Regions from separate parts of the Pantoea sp. SGAir0175 genome, predicted to be linked through region 2. Evidence: predicted binding sites of a transcription regulator. Region 2 holds the regulator's gene; each other region holds the start of a gene.
The links. The regulator PurR, encoded in region 2, represses purine synthesis genes. The targets are predictions, from matches to a motif close to CANGCAAACGTTTGCNTG.
Positions count from the first base shown of each region.

Region 1: C1N56_RS17195 (nucleoside-specific channel-forming protein Tsx) is a predicted target of PurR. The motif match lies at 2,607-2,624, and genes of this name have one in related genera.
Region 3: serA (phosphoglycerate dehydrogenase) is a predicted target of PurR. The motif match lies at 4,643-4,660, and genes of this name have one in related genera.

Region 1 covers NZ_CP028081.1:3,657,327-3,664,527, forward strand. The annotation lists gene C1N56_RS17180 (helix-turn-helix domain-containing protein) at 1-330, opposite strand, end outside; gene C1N56_RS17185 (response regulator) at 520-1,179, shown strand; gene C1N56_RS17190 (sensor histidine kinase) at 1,176-2,534, shown strand; gene C1N56_RS17195 (nucleoside-specific channel-forming protein Tsx) at 2,865-3,731, shown strand; gene yjdN (VOC family metalloprotein YjdN) at 3,777-4,214, opposite strand; gene C1N56_RS17205 (LysR family transcriptional regulator) at 4,286-5,185, opposite strand; gene C1N56_RS17210 (amidohydrolase) at 5,299-6,612, shown strand; gene C1N56_RS17215 (M20 family metallopeptidase) at 6,609-7,201, shown strand, end outside.
Region 2 covers NZ_CP028081.1:2,328,212-2,335,412, forward strand. The annotation lists gene C1N56_RS10750 (Grx4 family monothiol glutaredoxin) at 1-205, opposite strand, end outside; gene C1N56_RS10755 (C40 family peptidase) at 572-1,363, shown strand; gene C1N56_RS10760 (cytochrome bd-I oxidase subunit CydH) at 1,420-1,509, opposite strand; gene purR (HTH-type transcriptional repressor PurR) at 1,783-2,808, shown strand; gene punR (DNA-binding transcriptional activator PunR) at 2,805-3,716, opposite strand; gene punC (purine nucleoside transporter PunC) at 3,826-5,028, shown strand; gene cfa (cyclopropane fatty acyl phospholipid synthase) at 5,339-6,487, shown strand; gene C1N56_RS10785 (riboflavin synthase subunit alpha) at 6,536-7,189, opposite strand.
Region 3 covers NZ_CP028081.1:854,113-861,313, reverse strand. The annotation lists gene pepP (Xaa-Pro aminopeptidase) at 1-1,263, opposite strand, end outside; gene C1N56_RS03845 (YecA/YgfB family protein) at 1,314-1,895, opposite strand; gene zapA (cell division protein ZapA) at 2,066-2,395, shown strand; RNA gene ssrS (6S RNA) at 2,435-2,618, shown strand; gene C1N56_RS03830 (5-formyltetrahydrofolate cyclo-ligase) at 2,689-3,294, shown strand; gene serA (phosphoglycerate dehydrogenase) at 3,325-4,563, opposite strand; gene rpiA (ribose-5-phosphate isomerase RpiA) at 4,843-5,502, opposite strand; gene C1N56_RS03815 (LysR family transcriptional regulator ArgP) at 5,685-6,590, shown strand; gene C1N56_RS03810 (oxidative stress defense protein) at 6,706-7,201, opposite strand, start outside.

The sequences.
Region 1 (7,201 bases), 1.3 Mb from region 2:
CTCGACGCGACGCTGACGCCGCAGCTGGCCTGGCGTGACGCGGAAATAATTTTTAAAGGTGCGGGTGTAAGCCTGTTGGGTATCAAAGCCGTAGCTCATCGCTACCTGCAAAATCGCCTCATCACTGTTGATCAGCGTGAGCGCTGACTCAGTCAGCCGGCGCTGGCGAATGTATTCTGCCAGTGAAAAACCGGTGTGCTGACGGAACAGACGTTGCAGATGCCAGCGGGAATATCCCGAGCGGCGTGCTACTTCATCCAGATGCAGATCGTGCCCTAAATTTTTTTCAATCCACTCCAGCAAACTACGGATAAATTCGCGCTGATTCATGACTTCCTCCGGCGTCGGTAAAATGTCCAGTGACGTCACTGTAGCGCGTTAAATTTATCCCTTAATTAGCAGAAAATTAGCGCAGAATTAGCAAGCAAAAAAACGGCTTTCCCGACGAAACAGCGCGCCAGGTTAATTCTGCGCTAATTATCGGGCGCTACACTGCGACAAGTTATTCAGGAGGGCATCATGCGTGTGCTGCTGGTAGAAGATGATGAAATGATCGGCGCCAACCTGCAGCAGGCACTGGAGGCCGCCGGCTGGTCGGTGGACTGGGTGCGTGACGGCGTATTTGCCAGCAACGCCTGGCAGGAAGGCGGGTACACCTGCGTCCTGCTCGATCTCGGTTTACCGCGTGAAGATGGCATCAATGTGCTGCGCCGTGCGCGCACGCGCGGTGACATGACGCCGGTGCTGGTGCTGACCGCGCGTGATACCGTGCAGCAGCGCATCCAGGGCCTGGACAGTGGCGCCGATGACTACTTACTCAAACCCTTTGATCTGCAAGAGGTTCTGGCGCGTATGCGAGCCATCACCCGACGCCGCCACGGTGCGGCGGACTCCCTGCTGGGCAACGGCGACGTGCAGCTCGATATGATGACGCGTGAAGTGCTGTACAAAGGCCAGCGCGAGCAGCTAACCGCACGTGAATACGCCCTGCTCTATGCGCTGCTGGAACGCCCGGGCGCGATCCTGTCGCGTGAGCAGTTAGAAAACCGCATCTACGGCTGGGGCGAAGAGGTCACCAGCAACGCCGTGGACGTGCTGATTCACGGCATGCGGCGCAAACTCGATAACGAAGTGATTCGCAACGTGCGCGGTCTGGGCTGGCGGGTGCCGGCAATATGAGATCCTTTACGTTTATGCGGTCGCTGCGCAACAAACTGCTGGCCACGCTGGTGCTGCTGCATCTGGCGATGATCGGCGGTGTCACCTGGTATTTCTACCACTGCTATGGCGACATGATGGGCACCATGAAGGACGACCAGCTCGCCAAAATTGCCGATGCCTGGTCAAGCAGCCAGCGCATGCCGGCACTGATGCCAATGGTGATGCAGCAGGAGAAACTGAAAAGTACCTATATCGTTCAGCTCTGGGACACCAATAATCACCTGCGCGCCAGTTCCTGGCCGGCGTTGCACGCGCCCCTGCAGAGCAAAAAAGGCTGGTCAGATTTAAAAGTTGGCGACTGCGGCGATGACTGCCAGTGGCGCGTTTACACCCGTCCCGGCGAGCTGGGCAGCGAGATCGGCAATATTCAGGTGCTGCACAACGTCGGCTACATGAAGAGCCTGATGGTTAAACGCGTACTCTCCGCCATCATTCCGCTGATCCTGATGATGCCGCTGTCGCTGCTGGTGATCTGGCTGGTGGTGCGTGCCATTACGCGCGATCTGCGCGTGGCGTCGCGCCAGATTGCGGCGCAGGAAACCCTGCATCCGCACAGCGTGTCGCCGGACGGTCTGCCGGACGAAGTGCTGCCGCTGGTCGATGCTTATAACTCGCTACTGGATAAACTACGCGCGGCCTGGTCGTCACAGCGCCAGTTCCTTGAGGATGCCGCGCATGAACTGCGCACGCCGGTCACCGCCGTCACGTTACAGCTGGAGAACCTGCGTCAGCACATCCTGCCGGGCGAAGCCAGCCGCCAGTTTGATCAGCTGGAAGCGGGCGTCACGCGCACGCGCCATCTGGTGACGCAGTTGCTGAATATCTCACGCCAGGAGGATCAGTCCGTGGTCGCCAGCGTCGAGACCATTGAGCTTGATGACCTGCTGAAGGAAAGCATTGAGCAGCTGATGGTGGTGGCGGACAAGCGCGGCATTGATATCGGCTTCAACGGCACCGCGCACTATCGTCTGCACGCCAGCCGCTCTGATCTGCGCAGCCTGTTCGATAACCTGATCGGCAACGCCATGCTGCACACGCCGGAAGGCAGCCTGGTGGATGTGCTGCTGCATCGCGTCGGTCATCATACGGTAGTGGATATTGTCGATAACGGCCCCGGCATGCCGGAGTCGTTTATCGAGCGCGCCTTCGATCGCTTTACCCGCTCGCCGGATGTCCAGGCGCAGGGCAGCGGCTTAGGATTATCGATCGTGCGCAGCGTGGCGCAGAAGCATCAGATGCAGGTGGCTCTGTCGAATTGCCTGAACCCGCAGGGTGAAGTGTGTGGCCTGCAGGTACGCGTAACCCTTCCCTGACGTCTTTCCTCTCCGGCGCGATAATCCGCGCCGGCTATTTTCTTCTCCTGCCAGTTCTCTGCGTATCCCGACAACGTAAACGGTTGCGGGGTTCCGTTCGTTACACGGCTTTTATGTGATCAACTTCACATATTTACTGAATCCAAATGCAACACTTTTTGACAAACGTGATCAAAATCTATTTTCTATCGCTCTGTTACAGGCACATTACGCGGGCCTGAAAATCCGGCGCGTCAGACCGGCGACAACAGCACACTGCCCATCCCCTGGGATCGATTTCACCCGATCGCAGCATTTGCGCGGCGATCACGAGCAAGTGGTTAAAAAATAATGAAATTTAAAACGTTGATAGCAGGGGCCTTACTGGCCAGTAGCTGGACCGGCGCCGCACAGGCGGCGGAAAGCGATCCGCAGTACCTTTCTGACTGGTGGCATCAGAGCGTGAACGTGGTAGGCAGTTATCACACCCGCTTCGGACCCCAGTTCAACAATGATGTGTATCTCGAATACGAAGCCTTTACTAAAAAGGACTGGTTTGATTTCTACGGCTACCTTGACCTGACCAACTTCTTTGGCGTGGGTAACAGCAATGCCAACGGTATTTTTGACCACGGTTCGCCGATGTTCATGGAAATTGAGCCACGCTTCTCCATCGATAAGCTGACCGGCACCAGCCTGGCGTTCGGACCGTTCAAAGAGTGGTACTTCGCTAACAACTACATCTACGACATGGGTCGCAACAGCGACAGCCGTCAGAACACCTGGTATATGGGTCTGGGTACTGACATTGATACCCATAGCGATATCGGCCTGTCACTGAACGTGTACGCGAAATACCAGTGGGAAAACTACGGTGCGGCGAACGAAAACAGCTGGGATGGTTATCGCTTCAAGGTGAAATACTTTGTGCCGATCACTGACCTGTGGGGCGGCAAGCTGAGCTATATCGGCTTCACCAACTTTGACTGGGGTTCCGATCTGCGTGACAAGTCTGACCGCTCGCGCACCAGCAACTCAATTGCCTCCAGCCACATTCTGTCGCTGAACTACGATCACTGGCATGTCTCTACCGTGGCGCGTTACTTCCACAACGGCGGCCAGTGGGCTGATGGCCAGGAGCTGAACTTCGGCAACGGTCCGTTTGAAGTGAAATCAACCGGCTGGGGTTACTACCTGGTGGTGGGTTACAACTTCTAAACCGCTTCCGGCGTGGCCGCTCACCATCGCGGCCACGCCAGTCGGTTACGCCTGTGGCTTCACCACGTTGATGCGCCATGGGATGCCAAACTTATCGATAAACATCCCGAAGCCGTTCGACCAGAAGGTTTTCTGCCATTCAGTGGTCACTTTGCCGCCCGCAGAGAGCTTATCAAACCAGGCTTTACCCTCCGCTTCATCTGGCGTGGCCAGGCTCACCGCATAACCGGCATGTTCGGACGCCGGTGGCTGGGCGGTATTGCCATCACTTAGCATCAGCTCGCCCTGACCAATGCGCAGATGCGCATGCATAATCTTTTCCGGCGGCAGCGGCGGCGCCGACTCATCGCCCACCTGCTCGCCCTGCTCCGGCATATCGCCAAACGTCATTTTTTGCAGAATTTCGCCGCCGGTGGCCTCCAGATAGAAGGCAATCGCTTCTTCACAGCGGCCGTAGAGAAATAAATAAGGACTCACCTGCATCGTAACCTCCGTTGAGAGTGCGTTAACGCGTGTCGTACACCTAAAGTGTAGACGATGCAGTTTTTCACCCGTCACGGCTGGCAGTAGCGGCGGAACAGCTGCGCCATGTAAGCGCTCATCGGCGTCAGCGCAGTGTCTTTACGCTGAATCAGATAGAAGGTGGCTTTCGGCAGCGGATCGTCGAGATCCAGCGCGATCAGCTGCCCGCCGTGCGTAGGGTCTTCAATCACGTCGCGCGCAATGATGCTGACAAAATCACTCTTTGCCACCAGGCTGGTGCAGGCCATAAAGGTCTCGCAGGTCACCGCGATTTTGGGTGCCATGCCGCGCTCACCGAACAGATCATGCAGCAGTCGGTAATAACTGCCCTGCGGCGTCGGCATGGTCCAGTCGCAGTGTTGCAACTCGGCCAGCGAGCGCGCATGCGCCATCGGATGCCCTTTACGCATCACCACCTGATACTCGCGCTGCATCAGCCGCTCGAAAATCAGCTCCTGATCGAAGTGATGCCGGTCGTAGGTATTGATGGTGAAATCCAGCGCGCCCTGACGCAGTTCATGCACCATCGACACCAGTTGGCCCTCCACGATACGCACTTTCACCAGTGGATATTCACGATGAAACTGGGTTATCACCTGCGGCATCACAGTACGCGCTATGCTGCCGCCCACCCCAATATTCACTTTGCCACCGGCCAGACCGAGCCGCTGCTGGATATCTTCCTGCGCCACACGCAGTTCCTCCAGCACCAGACAGGCATGACGAAAAAAGGTTTCACCGACATCGGTCAGCATCACACCCTGCTGACGACGCTCGAACAGGCGCGCGCCCAGCGCCAGCTCCAGTTCCTGAATCGCTTTGGTTAATGCCGGCTGCGACAGGCCCGACAGCCGGCTGGCGGCGCGAATACTGCCCTGGCGCGCCACGTCAACAAAGGCGCGCAGCTGATGAAGTTTAAGATTGGCCGCCATGATCAGGTGATAACCATTGTCTATCGGTCACAAGATATTCGCATCTTATGCGCCCTAATACCATTGTGTAGATTCGGTTGAATGCATAAAAAACCAACACTAAGGAACAGCCGATGAACACCCTTTCCGACCTCGTCAACGCGCGGATACCGCAGATGCAGACATGGCGCCGCGACCTGCACCAGTATGCTGAATCCGGCTGGCTGGAGTTCCGCACCGCCACGCTGGTGGCGGAAGAGCTGCATCGTCTTGGTTATCAGCTGCAGCTGGGCCGTGAGGTGATTGATGCCGATGCGCGCATGGGTCTGCCGTCTGCTGAAGTGCTGGCGCAGCAGGAAGCGCGTGCGCTGCAGCAGGGCGCGCTGCCACAGTGGCTGCCCCACTTCTCCGGCGGTTTCTGCGGCGTGGTGGCAACGCTGGACACCGGACGTCCCGGTCCGGTGATGGGCTTTCGTGTTGATATGGACGCGCTCGACCAGACGGAAAGCGCCGCCGCCGATCATCTGCCGACGCGCGAAGGCTTCGCCTCGTGCAATCCCGGCATGATGCACGCCTGCGGCCACGACGGTCACACCACCATAGGTCTGGCGCTGGCGGGCGTGCTGATGGCGATGAAGCACCAGCTGAGCGGTCGCATAAAACTCATTTTTCAGCCGGCGGAAGAAGGCGTACGCGGTGCCAAAGCCATGGTGGCCGCGGGCGTACTTGATGATGTCGATCTGTTCACCGCCATTCACCTTGGCACCGGCGTGCCGCCCGGCGAGATCGTCTGCGGCAGCGACAGCTTTCTCGCCACGACCAAGCTGGACGTGCGTTTCACCGGGGTCGGCGCGCATGCCGGTGGCAAACCGGAAGAAGGACGCAACGCACTGCTGGCGGCGGCGCAGGCCACGCTGGCGCTGCACACTCTGCCGCAGCACAGCGGCGGCGTGGCGCGCGTTAACGTTGGTGTCTTACAGGCCGGCAGCGGACGCAACGTAGTGCCGGATGTTGCGCTGATGAAAGTGGAAACGCGCGGCGCGAGTAATCAGGTCAACGACGATATCTATCAACAGGCGCTGCGCGTGATTGCCGGTGCCGCGGCGATGTACGGCGTTGAGCACGAGGTCACGCTGATGGGCGGTGCACGCAGCTGCGCGCCGAGCCCGGCGTGGGTCAGTTTTATCCATCAGCAGGCCGAGGCGACCGGCCTGTTCAGTTCGGTGATAGACAGCAAACAGCAGGCGGCCGGTTCCGAAGATGCTACCTACATGATGGAGCGCGTGCAGCAGCGCGGCGGCCAGGCGTCTTACGTCATCTTCGGCTGCGAGCTGGCGGCGGGCCATCACAATGCGCGGTTCGACTTTGATGAAGCGGTGATGGCTACTGCCGTGCAGATGCTGGCTACGCTGGCGCTTAATCAGACGCAATTCGGCGGTGCCCGATGAGCGCACACGACTTCATCGATCGTTACATCGACCAGCACCAGGCGCGTTTCAGTGCCCTCAGCGATGCCATCTGGGACGTGCCGGAAACCCGTTTCGAAGAGACGCAATCGTCTGCGCTGCTGGCCGATGCGCTGGCGCAGGAGGGGTTTGAGGTCGAGCGCGGCGTCGGCGGTCTCGACACCGCGTTTATCGCCTCAATCGGCCACGGCCAGCCGGTGATCGCCATCCTCGGCGAGTTTGATGCTTTGGCCGGTCTGAGCCAGCAGGCGGGCTGCGCCACGCCTGAGCCGCTGGTGGAAAACGGCAACGGTCACGGCTGCGGCCACAACCTGCTCGGTACCGCCGGCCTGGCCGCCGCTTTCGCCATCAAAGCCTGGTGGGCAGAACAGGGCGGACGCGGCACGCTGCGCTTTTACGGCTGCCCTGGCGAGGAGGGCGGCTCGGGTAAAACCTTTATGGTGCGCAAGGGGCTGTTTGATGATGTCGATGCTGCCGTGACCTGGCACCCGGAAGGCTTCAGCGGCATGTTCAACCTCAGCACCCTCGCCAATATTCAGGCGGCGTTTCACTTCAAAGGTGTGGCTGCGCA
Region 2 (7,201 bases):
TTGGCCAGTTGGCGTATTTCGGTAACTCAGCGCGGATATCCGGATTTTGCAGAATGTCTACGTACGCAAAGCGCTCACCACAGGCAGACAGCGCCTGTACCGCCTGCGCAGAGAAACCGCAGCTTGGCAGTTTCGGCGAACCTTTCATGTACAGCAGGATCGGGTTTTCTGCGATCTGGCGCTGAATTTTTTCAACAGTACTCATTTTTGCCTTCCTTAATCCTTCACTTCGTGTTTGTTTATTGTAGCGACTTCGCCCCGCGACTGAAAACGGGATTTTGCCTTAGCCGGCGCATATCGCCATGTTTGTTAAGTTCGCGCGCCACGAATAACATTTTCATATCATTAATAAGCATTAATCAATTAATAATTAGCAATAATTCCGCTGGGTTAAACAGCTGAAATCGCTCATTTTTGCCCCACTTTCAGTACCGTGACAGATTAATGGAAAAAGACCTTACCTTTTGCAAAAAAAGTGGATTAGAATTGCCCCGGTGCTGATCGTCGATCAGATTTTTCTAACTTTACCGCGGTCTGGCTTCCTGCCGACGGCTTAACCTGTAACCGGACTATGCGTTTACTGATTACGCTTTTCATACTGGCTTTTGCCCAACTGTTCTTTAATGTGGCGGCGGCTTCTCCGCATGCGCCGGTTAATGCCAGTTTGCAGAAAGCGGAGAAAAAGAACGCGCGTGAAGATGAGCGTCGCAAACGACGCCCGGTGAAAACCACCAGCAAAAAGTCACGCCTGACGTCGGTACAGAAGTTCAGGCTGAAAAAACAGCAGAAAAGCGAAACGGTACTTCAGCACACCACCCAGCGCAAATCCTCACTTAAGCTCAGTGCGAAAAAATATGGTCATCAGCGGCTGGCGAAAAAATCGCGTGACGTTGCCGTTGATGATGAAGTGCAGCAGCTGAGCGGCATTAAAATGAGCAAAGCCCACCGCCTGCGCTATCAAAAAGCACGTGAAACCGCGATGACGAAACTGATGGGCCAGCTGGGTAAACCGTATCAGTGGGGAGGCACCTCACCGCACACCGGTTTCGACTGCAGTGGTTTAGTGTGGTACGCCTACAAAGATCTGGTGAAGTTTAAATTTCCCCGCACCGCCAATGAGATGTATCACCTGCGCGACGCCGCGCCGATCAAGCGCGAGATGCTGGAGAAAGGCGATCTGGTGTTCTTCCGCATCAACAACCGCGGCACCGCCGACCATGTCGGGGTTTATCTGGGCAATGGTAAATTCATTCAGTCTCCGCGCACCGGTAAGGACATTCAGATTAGCGCGCTGGGCGAGGATTACTGGCAGAAGCATTACGTTGGCGCACGCCGTATGATGACGCCGAAAACCGTGCGCTAACCTCAGCGTTGCGCAACAAAAAAGCCGGTGGCTGTTCAGCAGCACCGGCTTTTTTATTAATGCAGAATGGCGGTAAAGCTAAAGGCAATAATCATCAGCAGAGCAGCGGCGGTGGTGGTCAATGCCAGTTTTAAATCGGTACTCATCACAACTCCTTAGTCACACAGATTGCATGGTTAAATAATTTTCGCACAGTGATGGGCAAAAATCTCGTGTTATCCGCCCCGGCTTGCTAGAATCGCCGCCTTTCGTTGCGCAACAGATTTAGCGCATGCTGCATTGACAGCCTGCTGAAGGATGTTTCCCTGCCCGATTAAGCAGATTAGCCCTGATATTCAGGGCGCAAAACCATTAGCAGACGCAAACGTTTAACAATATACTTATCAGTAAGTTGCGATAATCCCAGGAGTACCATTTTCATGGCAACCATTAAAGATGTGGCGAAACGCGCCGGGGTCTCAACCACCACGGTTTCGCATGTCATCAACAAAACGCGTTTTGTCGCGGAAGAGACGCGTAACGCCGTATGGGAAGCGATTAAAGCGCTGCACTATTCACCGAGCGCGGTGGCCCGCAGCCTGAAGGTGAATCACACCAAGACGCTGGGCCTGCTGGCGACCTCCAGCGAAGCGCCCTACTTCGCCGAAATTATTGAAGCCGTGGAGAATCACTGCTTTGAGCGTGGTTACACGCTGATTCTCGGCAACGCGCATAACGATCTGCAAAAACAGCGCGCTTATCTTTCGATGATGGCGCAAAAGCGCGTCGATGGCCTGCTGGTCATGTGCTCCGAATATCCCGACGATCTGCTGCAGATGCTCGAAGAGAACCGCAATATCCCGATGGTGGTCATGGACTGGGGCGAATCGCGCGGGGACTTTACCGATACCGTGCAGGACAATGCGTTCCACGGCGGTTACCTCGCCGGACGATACCTGATTGAGCGCGGCCATCGCGATATCGGTGCCATCCCCGGCCAGATGGAACGCAACACCGGTGGCGGACGTCATGCGGGTTTTCTGCAGGCGATGCAGGAAGCGGGCATCAGCGTCCGTCCCGAGTGGATTGTGCAGGGTGACTTCGAACCGGAGTCAGGTTATCAGGCGATGCAGCAGATTCTGAACCAGAAACAGCGCCCGACGGCGGTGTTCTGCGGCGGCGATATCATGGCGATGGGCGCGATTTGCGCGGCCGACGAGATGGGACTGCGCGTGCCGCAGGATATTTCGGTAATTGGCTATGACAATGTGCGCAACGCGCGCTACTTCACTCCGGCGCTGACAACCGTGCACCAGCCGAAAGCGCAGCTGGGGGAAAAGGCACTGGAGATGCTGCTGGACCGCATCACCAGCAAACGTGAAGAGCCGCAGACCATTGAAGTTCAGCCCACGCTGATTGAGCGCCGCTCCGTGGCCGATGGCCCGTTCCGCGATTACCGCCGTTAAGCCGCCTTCTCGCTGAGCCACTCGTGGTTCAGCGTCTCCGCATCGCCCAGATATTCCAGCAACCACGCCAGCGCCGGTGACGCGCGCTGCTCAGACCAGCTGACGCAACACGGGCTGTCCGGAAACGGCTGCGGCAACGCCAGCTCCACCAGCGCGCCGCTGTCCAGCAGCGGGCGCGCCAGGTGCCCCGGCACCATGCCCACGCACAACCCAGCCTGCAGGCAATCCAGCCCGGTTTCCCACTCCGGCACCACCAGACGCCGCTGGTTATCCAGCGTCCACGTCATGCGGCGCGGCAGCGCGCGCGATGTATCTTCCAGCACCAGCGACGGCCAGGCGCGCAGGGTTTCGTCGTCCAGCTGCGGGCTGCGGGCCAGCGCATGCTGCGGACTTACCACACAGCGCCAGTTGAGCGCGCCCATATCCTGAAAGGCGAAGCGGCCGCCGACCGGAATGGCCTGGGTGGCACCAATCGCCACATCGACACGCCCATCAGCCAGCGCGTCCCACACGCCGTTAAATACTTCGTAGCTGATGATCAGCTCCATATCGGGGAAATGGCGGTAAAAATCCTTTACCAGCTGGCGGGTGCGCTGCGGTTTGACGATGCAATCTACCGCGATACTGAGCTGACCGCGCCAGCCGTTAGCCAGCTGCTGACACTGACGGCGCGTGGCCAGCATTTTTTTGATAACAGAACGCCCTTCACGCACAAAATGCTCGCCTGCTGCCGTCAGCACCACTTCGCGATGCTGCCGCTCAAACAGCGGTACCGCCAGCCAGCCTTCCAGCTGGCGCACGGTATAGCTGATGGCAGAGGGCACGCGGTGCAGCTCCTGCGCCGCCGCGCTAAAACTGCCGGTGCGCGCTACCGCGTCCACCACCTCAAGTGCATATTCCGACCACATAGTTTTCCCATCAAAAATTTTAACAGCACCCTGCAAATATTAGCGTTTCACAAAGCCCGCTGCACCCTTTTACACTCCCCGCCGTTCAACCTGCCGAATGAGAAAAACCATGCTGTCATCCAAAGGATTTCTGCCTTACCTTGCCGTGCTGAGCATGCTCGGCTTCCTGGCCACCGATATGTATTTACCCGCCTTCGGCGCCATGCAGCGCGACTTTGCTTCCGCACCGGGCACCATCAGCGCCAGCCTGAGCTTGTTTCTGGGCGGCTTTGCCTGTGCGCAGGTGCTGTGGGGTGTGCTGTCGGACCGCTTCGGCCGTAAGCCGATTTTACTGGCGGGCCTGAGCCTGTTTGCGCTGAGCTGTCTTGCCATGCTGTGGGTGACTAACGTCTGGCTGATGCTGGTGCTGCGCTTTGTGCAGGCGGTAGGCGTGTGCGCCGCAGCGGTGAGCTGGCAGGCGCTGGTGGTTGACCGCTATCCGCAGGCCAAAGCCAACAAAGTGTTTGCCACGATTATGCCGCTGGTGGCGCTGTCACCGGCGCTGGCGCCGCTGCTGGGCGCCTGGCTGATGGCCCATTTTCACTGGCGCGCCATCTTCCTCGCGCTCACGCTGGTGACGCTGGTGCTGCTGTTCGGCACGCTGAAACTGGCCAGCGCGCCGCGTGCGCGCCACGACAGCGCGCCACAGCCGGGCTGGCTGACGCTGCTGGCGACGCGTATTTACAGCGGTAACGTACTAATTTATGCGGCCTGCTCCGCCAGTTTCTTCGCCTGGCTGACCGGCTCGCCGTTTATCCTCGCCGCCGCGGGTCTGAGCCCGGCGGACATTGGCCTGAGCTATATTCCGCAGACCATCGCCTTCCTGCTGGGCGGATTTGGCTGTCGCGCACTGCTGAACCGTTTTCAGGGTGCGCAGCTGCTGCCGTGGTTGCTGATGATTTACAGCCTGAGCATTCTGGGCCTGTTTGCGGTGGCGCTGATCACCACGCCGCCGCTGGTGGCTCTGCTGCTGCCGTTCTGCGGCATGGCGCTGGCCAATGGCGCGATTTACCCGATTGTGGTGTCCAGCGCCCTCGCCCCGTTCCCGCAGGCCACCGGCAAAGCGGCCGGCCTGCAGAATCTGCTGCAGCTGGGCTTATGCTTCCTCGCCAGCCTGATTGTTTCCGCCGGTCTGCAGCAGGCGCTGTTACATACCACACTGGTCATGGTGGCCACGGTGATTCTCGCCTGGGCCGGTTTCCTGTGGCAGCGCAGCGCCAGCGCACAAAGTGATATTGCTCACGCTTCCCGTCCCTGCGAAGATAATTGCTAAGGCAACGATTATCGTTAGCAAACTAACGATAAGCCATTGAATACTGACCTGCGTGAGCATATACTCAGTGGGTCAGCATTTCTGCAACAAATCAATAACATAATGAGCGTATTTTTTAGCGACACTGTCGCTGGGATGGCGTCTGCACGATATTCACCTCCGGAGTTGTGGCAGACATTTCTATTCAGATTCATACCTCTGTAGTACGTCGGCTATCTGGCGCACGGATTTTCCGTGAGTTCTCTCACAGGCCTGAGGAATTTGACTATTCTTTTTCTCAGGTTCAAATCGGAAAGGTGATGGAGAAGCTATGAGTTCATCGTGTATAGAAGAAGTGAGCCTTGAAGAAAACCAATGGTTTCGTATCGCCCATGAATTACTGGAGCGGGCGGACATTCACATCAACGGCACACGCCCCTGGGATATTCAGGTCAGACATGCGGATTTTTTCAAACGGGTCCTGCAGGAAGGATCGCTGGGCCTCGGTGAAAGCTACATGGACGGCTGGTGGGAGTGTGAACGTCTGGATATGTTCTTCCACCGCGTGCTGAAACATCATCTGGATAAGCAGTTACCGCACCATTTTAAAGACACGCTGCGCATTGCTGCGGCGCGCCTCACCAATCTGCAGTCAAAGAAACGCGCCTGGATTGTTGGTAAAGAGCACTACGATCTTGGCAACGATCTGTTTTCACTGATGCTCGATCCGTTTATGCAGTACTCCTGCGGCTACTGGAAAAGCGCGGAAACGCTGGAGCAGGCACAGCAGGACAAGCTGGATATGATCTGCCGCAAGCTGCAGCTTGAGCCGGGCATGACGCTGCTGGATATCGGCTGCGGCTGGGGCGGACTGGCGGAATTCGCCGCGCGTCATTACGGGGTGAAAGTGCATGGCGTGACTATCTCTGCCGAGCAGCAGAAAATGGCGCAGCAGCGCTGTGCCGGTCTGGATGTGACCATTCTGCTGCAGGATTACCGTGATTTGAACCAGCAGTTTGACCGCATCGTATCGGTGGGCATGTTCGAACACGTCGGGCCGAAAAACTATGCCACCTACTTCGATGTGGTTGATCGTAACCTGAAACCGGAAGGCCTGTTTTTGCTGCACACCATTGGGGCGATCAGAACCGACATGAACGTCGACCCGTGGATCGATAAATACATTTTCCCCAACGGCTGTTTACCGTCGGTACGGCAGATCGCCGATGCCAGCGAATCCCACTTCATCATGGAAGACTGGCACAACTTTGGCGCGGATTATGACACTACGCTGATGGCCTGGTACGAGCGATTCCAGGCGGCATGGCCGCAGCTGGCGGAGAAGTATGGCGAGCGTTTCGAACGGATGTTCAGCTATTACCTCAACGCCTGCGCCGGTGCGTTTCGCGCGCGGGATATTCAGCTGTGGCAGGTAGTTTTCAGCCGCGGCGCCGAAGGCGGTTTGCGCGTGGCGCGTTGATTTCCGTGCAATGCTAAAAGGCGCTTACCGCGCCTTTTTTATTCGCGATTACTCCGCGTCCGGCAGCGTTTGTGCCACCAGCGCAGCCGCGGCATCACGCTGCGCCAGCACACGTTCGACGGTGTCGACAATCGCCTGGGTATGCGGATCGATTTCGATATTGACCCGGTGCCCCAGCTTCTTCGCGCCCAGCGTGGTGCGCTCCAGCGTTTCCGGGATCAGATGCACGCAGAACTTACTTTTGGTGACATCACCGACTGTCAGGCTGATACCATCGATGCCGACGAATCCTTTATGCAGAATATATTTGATCTGCTCAGCGTCCTGTAATTTAAACCACACTTCGCGGTTATTCTCTGACTGGATAATTTTACAGATTTCGGCGGTGGTCATAATATGGCCGGACATCAGGTGTCCGCCAATTTCATCGCTGAATTTCGCGGCGCGCTCAATATTCACGATGTCACCAACCTGTAATTCACCAAGGTTGGTGATGCGCAGCGTCTCTTTGATGAGATCGAAGCTGACGCGATCGCCGTCAATGGCGGTCACCGTCAGGCAGCACCCGTTGTGCGCTACCGAGGCGCCCAGCGCCAGGCCGGGCAGCAGCTCAGCAGACAAGCGCACGGTGTGGGTGCGGAACAACTCTTTTTCTTCAATGGCGACAATTTCTGCCGTGCCCTGCACAATTCCGGTAAACATAATTTCAGCCTC
Region 3 (7,201 bases), 1.5 Mb from region 2:
GTCGGTCAGGTTTTCATTACCGTCGGCGGTGATAACGATGTCGTCTTCGATACGGATACCGATGCCGCGATATTGTGCCGGCACTTTGGCATCCGGCGCGATATACAGGCCCGGTTCAACGGTGAGCACCATGCCGGGCTCAAGCAGGCGGTCGCGGCTGGGCGTGCCGTAGTGGCCGACGTCATGCACGTCCAGCCCCAGCCAGTGCCCAAGACCGTGCATAAAGAACGGACGGTGCGCCTGCTCTTCAAACAGCGTATCGATATTGCCTTCCAGGATGCCCAGATCGACCAGACCGGTGATCATGATGCGCACCACTTCGTCGTTGACTTCATGGATGCTGATGCCCGGGCGGAACATCGACAGCGCCTTATACAGCGAGGCGAGCACGATGTCGTAGATCTCGCGCTGCGGCTGGCTGAATTTACCGTTTACCGGGAAAGTGCGGGTGATATCGCCGGCGTAGCCATGGAATTCGCAACCGGCATCAATCAGCACCAGATCGCCGTCGCGCATTTCGCTTTCGTTTTCGGTGTAGTGCAGAATGCAGCCGTTCTCACCGGAGCCCACAATGGTGTTGTAAGACGGAAAGCGCGCGCCGTGGCGGGTGAATTCGTGATGGATTTCGCCTTCCAGCTGATATTCAAACATGCCGGGACGGCACGCCTGCATCGCACGGGTATGTGCCAGCGCGCTGATTTTTCCTGCGCGGCGCAGAATAGCGATCTCGTCTTCGCTTTTAAACAGGCGCATCTCATGCACCCAGGGACGCCAGTCGGTCAGCGTCGCCGGTGCGCTGAGGTTTTGCCGGAAACCGCGGCGCAGTTTCTCCAGCGCGCTGAACACCAGCGTATCCGCTTCCGCGTATTCACCCTGTGCGTGATAGACCACATCGAGTCCGTTGAGCAGCTGGTGCAGCTGCTCGTCAATCGCATCCCACGGCAGCGCGCGGTCAACGCCCAGCTTCGCCGGTGCGGCTTCCTGACCAAGCCGACGTCCGAACCAGATCTCCGCCGTCAGGTCGCGTACGCGGTTAAACAGCACGCTGTGGTTATGATTGTCATCGCTCTTGATTAAAACCAGCAGCGCCTGCGGCTCGTTGAAGCCGGTGAAGTACCAGAAGTCGCTGTTCTGGCGAAAGGGATATTCGGTGTCGTTGCTGCGCGTCACTTCAGGTGCAGCAAAAATCAAAGCCGCGCTGCCAGGCGCCATGCGGGCGATCAGCGCCTGACGACGTTGCCGGAAGGTTTCCAGTGTAATCATATTTGCACTCCCTGTAGAAAACGGGCAGCGACCTGCCCACGATGACGCGCTTAGTGTAGCGTAGGTTTTTGCACTTCCGGTGCGGTCGGCGTGCGTGGCCGGGTGAAGGTGTCATGGCACAGCAGCGCGGCAACGCGCACGTACTCAATCACCTCTTCCAGCGACTGTTCGAGCTCTTCCTGATCTTCATCTTCATCGTAGCCAAGTTGCGCAATGGTGCGCAGATCGTCAATCGCTTCGCCGGTCTCACCGGTCACTTTGTCCAGCTTCGGCTGCGTCACGCCCAGGCCCAGCAGGAAGTGATTGACCCAGCCAGCCAGCGCGTCAGCACGATCGAACACCGTGATGTCATCCTCATCCGGCAGCATCAGCTGGAACAGGAAACCCTCTTCATCCAGCGTGTTGGCCAGGTTTTCATGCAGCGCCTGCAGCGGCTGCGACAGGCTTTGCGAGAACGCCATGCCCTCGTTAGTCAGGTCATGCACCAGGGTTTTCCAGCTGCTGTCCTGATTGCCGCCGCACAGAATGCCACACAGCAGTCCGTGCATCTCGGCGGGCGTCATGCCTACGCCCTGCTGGGAAAGTGCCGCGGCCAGCGCGTTGTAAGTGGGTGTTGCGTTCTGTAAAGACATAAGCTTTGGTCGTCGTTGGCAGAATAAGTTCGTGTTATGCTACCACCAGGTGCCTCAGGGTTTCCAGAAAAGGGGTTGTAACTTATCACGCGGGTCTATATAGTTGCGCACCTCCCAACCCATTGACAGGTAAGGGAGATGCGAACGAAGTAATCAGTCAGGATGGTGGCATGTCTGCACAACCGGTAGATATTCAGATTTTTGGTCGTTCATTGAGAGTGAATTGTCCGCCTGAACAGCAAGATGCGCTGAATCTGGCCGCAGAGGATCTCAATCAACGGTTGCAAGATTTAAAAGTTCGCACTAGAGTCACAAATACAGAGCAGCTGGTGTTCATCGCCGCGTTAAACATTTGCCACGAGCTGGCACAAGAGAAAGGTAAAACGCGCGATTACGCAGCCAATATGGAACAACGCATCCGTATGCTGCAGCAGACCATTGAGCAGGCATTAGTTGAGCAAGGTCGCATAACTGAACGTCAGGGCCCTAAATTCGAATAACACTTCATGGTACTCGTGTTAGAGTAACGGTGAAGTCAATTTTCTCTGAGATGTTTGCAAGCGGGCCAGTCCCCTGAGCCGATATTTCATACCAACAGAGTGTGACGCTCTGTAACCTGTGAGCATGCTCGGTCCGTCCGAGAAGCCTGATGGTTACGACGGCATACTCACCTTGAACCAAGGGTTCAAGGGTTACAGCCTGCGGCGGCATCTCGGAGATCTCCTCTTAGTTCCACCCTGTTATTCCCGGTGTGATAATGTGGCTATCAACAGCCTTATCAGCCGGGGACATCATGCCAGCACCTTCTCTTCTCGACCGTCAGGATATTCGTCAGCATGTGCGCCATCTGCGCCGCAATCTTACGCCTGAGCAACAGGTTGAGGCCGCCGATCTGCTGGCTGAACATGCCATCAATTTTGCCCCGCTGGCCAGCGCACAACGCATCGCGCTGTTTCTCTCCGTCGACGGCGAAATCAATACCCGACCGCTGATTGCCAAACTGTGGCAGCAAAAGAAGCAGGTCTTTCTGCCGGTGCTGCACCCGTTTGCGCCCGGTCATTTGCTTTTTTTGCGCTACACGCCAGAAACCCCGCTGCGGCCTAACAAGCTGCGCATCCCTGAGCCGCCGCTGGATATTACGCAGCTGGCGACACTCGATCAGCTGGATGTGATGCTGGTACCGCTGGTGGCGTTTGACGCGCAGGGACAACGCTTAGGCATGGGCGGGGGTTTTTACGATCGCACGCTACAGCACTGGCAGCAGCATGGTTTTTTACCGCTGGGTATTGCGCACGACTGCCAGCGCGTCGATGCGCTGCCGGTGGCGGCCTGGGATGTGCCATTGCCGGCGATTCTCACGCCGTCAAAGCTGTGGCAGTGGGAAACGCTGGCGGGATAAAGACAGGGCGCCCAGCGGCGCCCTGCACTGTCAGTACAGCAGACGGGCGCGAATGGTGCCTGGAATCGCCTTCATCAGTTGCAGCGCTTTCTCGGCCACATCTTCTTCGGCATCAATATCGATAACCACATAACCCATCACTGGCGAGGTTTGCAGATACTGAGCGGCAATGTTGATGCCCTGCTCGGCAAAGATCTGGTTGATGGCGGTCAGCACGCCCGGGCGGTTTTCATGGATGTGCAGCAGGCGGCTGGCGCTGGCAGCGTGCATCGGCAGCGAGACTTCCGGGAAGTTTACTGCGGAGAGCGTCGAGCCGTTGTCAGAGTACTTGGCCAGCTTGCCAGACACTTCCAGACCGATGTTCTCCTGCGCTTCCTGCGTTGATCCGCCGATGTGCGGCGTCAGGATCACGTTGTCGAATTCGCACAACGGCGAGTTAAACGGATCGCTATTGGTTGCAGGTTCAACCGGGAAGACGTCGATGGCGGCACCGGCGAGGTGCTTGCTGGCCAGCGCATTACACAGCGCCGGGATGTCGATCACGGTGCCGCGCGCGGCGTTGATCAACAGCGCGCCGGGCTTCATCAGCGCCAGCTCTTCGCTGCCAATCATGTTCTGCGTAGACGGCGTTTCCGGCACGTGCAGGCTGACCACATCACTCATGTTCAGCAGGTCAGAGAGATGGCGCACCTGGGTGGCATTGCCCAGCGGCAGCTTGTTTTCGATATCGTAGAAAAATATGTGCATGCCGAGGCTTTCCGCCAACACGCCGAGCTGCATCCCGATATGGCCGTAGCCAATGATACCCAGCTTCTTACCACGCGCTTCGTACGAACCGGTGGCGATTTTATTCCAGATGCCGCGGTGTGCTTTGGCATTGGCTTCCGGAATGCCGCGCAGCATCAGCAGCATTTCGCCGATCACCAGTTCCGCGACCGAACGGGTATTGGAGAACGGGGCGTTGAACACCGGCACGCCGCGTTTCGCTGCCGCGCTGAGATCAACCTGGTTAGTACCAATACAGAAGCAGCCCACCGCCACCAGCTTTTCAGCTGCCGCGAAGATCTCTTCAGTCAGTTGGGTACGGGAACGGATACCAATGAAGTGGGCATCGCGGATGGAGGACTTCAGCGTCTCAGCATCCAGTGCGCCTTTGTGGAACTCGATGTTGGTGTAACCTGCGGCGCGCAGATTATCCAGCGCACTCTGGTGAACGCCTTCCACCAGCAGGAACTTAATCTTGTCTTTTTCCAGTGATACCTTTGCCATTTCCCGACCCTATTCAGAATTCAACGAGGACTACCATAAGGTAGCCTTCTGTCAAAATATCAAAATTTTCCGGCGCGGCAATACAAACGATTGCCTGCACGCTAGCACGCGCCCACGTGCAGACAACACAAATCCACACAAAATCGTGAGATGACGAGAGCGCAAAGTACGAACCTGCTGTTGATGAATCATTTGTGACATAAGTCACCAAATTTCACTGCAGCAAGAAAAGATGTTTTGCGGATGAAAATAACCGGCGCTGGCGGCGCGCCGGTGAGATCAATTGGTGATGGTTTTCACGCCGTCCGGCGTACCAATCAGCGCGATATCCGCTCCGCGTGCGGCAAACAGCCCCACGGTGACGACGCCCGGCAGCGCATTGATGGTTTTTTCCAGCGCAATCGGGTCAAGGATGCGCAGATTATGTACGTCGAGAATAATGTTGCCGTTATCCGTAACCACGTGCTGACGATACTCCGGCAGGCCGCCCAGCTTTACCAGCTCCCGCGCCACATAAGCGCGCGCCATCGGAATCACCTCCACCGGAAGCGGGAAGTTGCCCAGCACATCGACCTGCTTGGACGCATCCGCGATGCAGATAAATTTCTGCGCCACCGCCGCGACAATTTTCTCGCGCGTCAGCGCCGCACCGCCGCCCTTGATCATCTGCATCTGTGGATTGATCTCATCAGCCCCGTCGACATACACCGACAGCGCATCCACGTTGTTGAGATCGAACACCGGAATGCCCAGCGATTTGAGCTTTTCGGTTGAGGCTTCCGAACTGGAAACCGCGCCCTCGATCTGATCCCTGATGGTACCAAGCGCGTCAATAAAGTGCGCCGCCGTTGAACCGGTGCCTACGCCAACAATGGTGCCTGGCTGCACGTACTGCAGCGCTGCCCAACCTACCGCTTTTTTCAGTTCATCCTGGGTCATGGTATGTTTAAAACCTGTGCGACATCGAAGTGCGCGTAGTATAAAACAAGGCGCTGTCAAAAAGCGCGGCTGACCGACGTTGGATGTAAGCCTTTGGAAGCCAGCCCGCAAAAACGCGTCGGCCGCACAGCTTCGCCGTTTTATGGCATAGTAGTTTCCACCCTGAACGAGAGAGAACAATAATGAAACGCCCGGATTATCGAACGCTTCAGGCGCTGGATGCTGTGATTCGCGAACGCGGCTTTGAGCGTGCCGCCCAGAAGCTGTGCATCACGCAGTCTGCGGTGTCGCAGCGCATTAAACAGCTGGAAAATTTATTCGGTCAGCCACTGCTGGTGCGTACCGTGCCGCCGCGACCGACCGAGCAGGGACAAAAATTGCTGGCGCTGCTGCATCAGGTGGAGCTGCTGGAAGAGGAGTGGCTGGGCGATGATAACGGTGGCACCACGCCGCTGCTGCTGTCGCTGGCGGTGAACGCCGACAGTCTTGCTACCTGGCTGCTGCCGGCGCTGAAAGATGTGCTGGCCGACTCGCCGGTGCGCCTGAATCTGCAGGTGGAAGATGAAACCCGCACGCAGGAGCGTTTACGGCGCGGTGAAGTGGTCGGCGCGGTGAGTATCCAGCCGCAGCCGTTGCCAAGTTGCCTGGTGGATCAGCTGGGTGCGCTGGACTATCTGTTCTGCGCCTCGCCGGAGTTTGCCGCGCGCTATTTCCCCAATGGCGTGACGCGCTCGGCGCTGCTGAAAGCCCCGGCGGTGGCGTTTGATCACCTCGACGATATGCATCAGGCCTTTTTGCAGCAGAACTTTGATTTATCGCCGGGCAGCGTGCCGTGCCACATCGTGAACTCGTCAGAGGCTTTTGTGCAACTGGCGCGTCAGGGATCGGTGTGCTGTATGATTCCGCACCTGCAGATTGAGCGCGAGCTGGCGCAGGGAGAGCTGGTTGATTTGACGCCAGGTTTGTATCAGCGCCGGATGCTGTACTGGCACCGTTTCGCGCCGGAAAGCCGCCTGATGCGCAGCGTAACCGATGCGCTGATTGCCCACGGCCACCGCGTATTGCGCCAGGATGAAGTTGCGGCCTAGCGCCGTTCAGATTAGCGCACAACAGTCGTAGCGGCGCGATTCATCGCGCGATTTGACAGCGGTTCTGCTGCTGGAGAGCGCGATGAATCGCGCCGCTACAATTTTACAGGCTAACTTACTGCGCCGTATTCGGTTTGATTTCGAATACCACATCCACCTGATCGTCAAAATGGATGCTCTGCTGCTCGTAGGTCTGCTGGGCGGTGGTGTCCGCTGCGGCACCGGCCGCTTTGTACATGCGCGCCATCGGCATCGGCTGGTAGTTAGCCACGTGATAACGAATGCTGTACACCGAGCCCAGTTTGGCGTTGAAGCCTTCCGCCAGGGCGCTCGCCTGCTGTGTGGCATTGGCAATCGCCGCTTTACGCGCCTGATCTTTGTAGCTGTCCGCGTTAGCCACGCCCAGCTCAACAGAACGAATCTCATTCAGGCCTGACTTCAGCGCGCCGTCCAGCAGCTCATTCAGCTTATCCAGCTGGCGCAGCGTGACTTCCACCTGACGCACCGCACGGTAGCCTTTCAGCACCGATTTACCCTCTTTGGTGTAGTCATACTCCGGCTGGGTGCTGAGATTAGCCGCATCAATATCTTTCTTCTCGATGCCGTTCTTT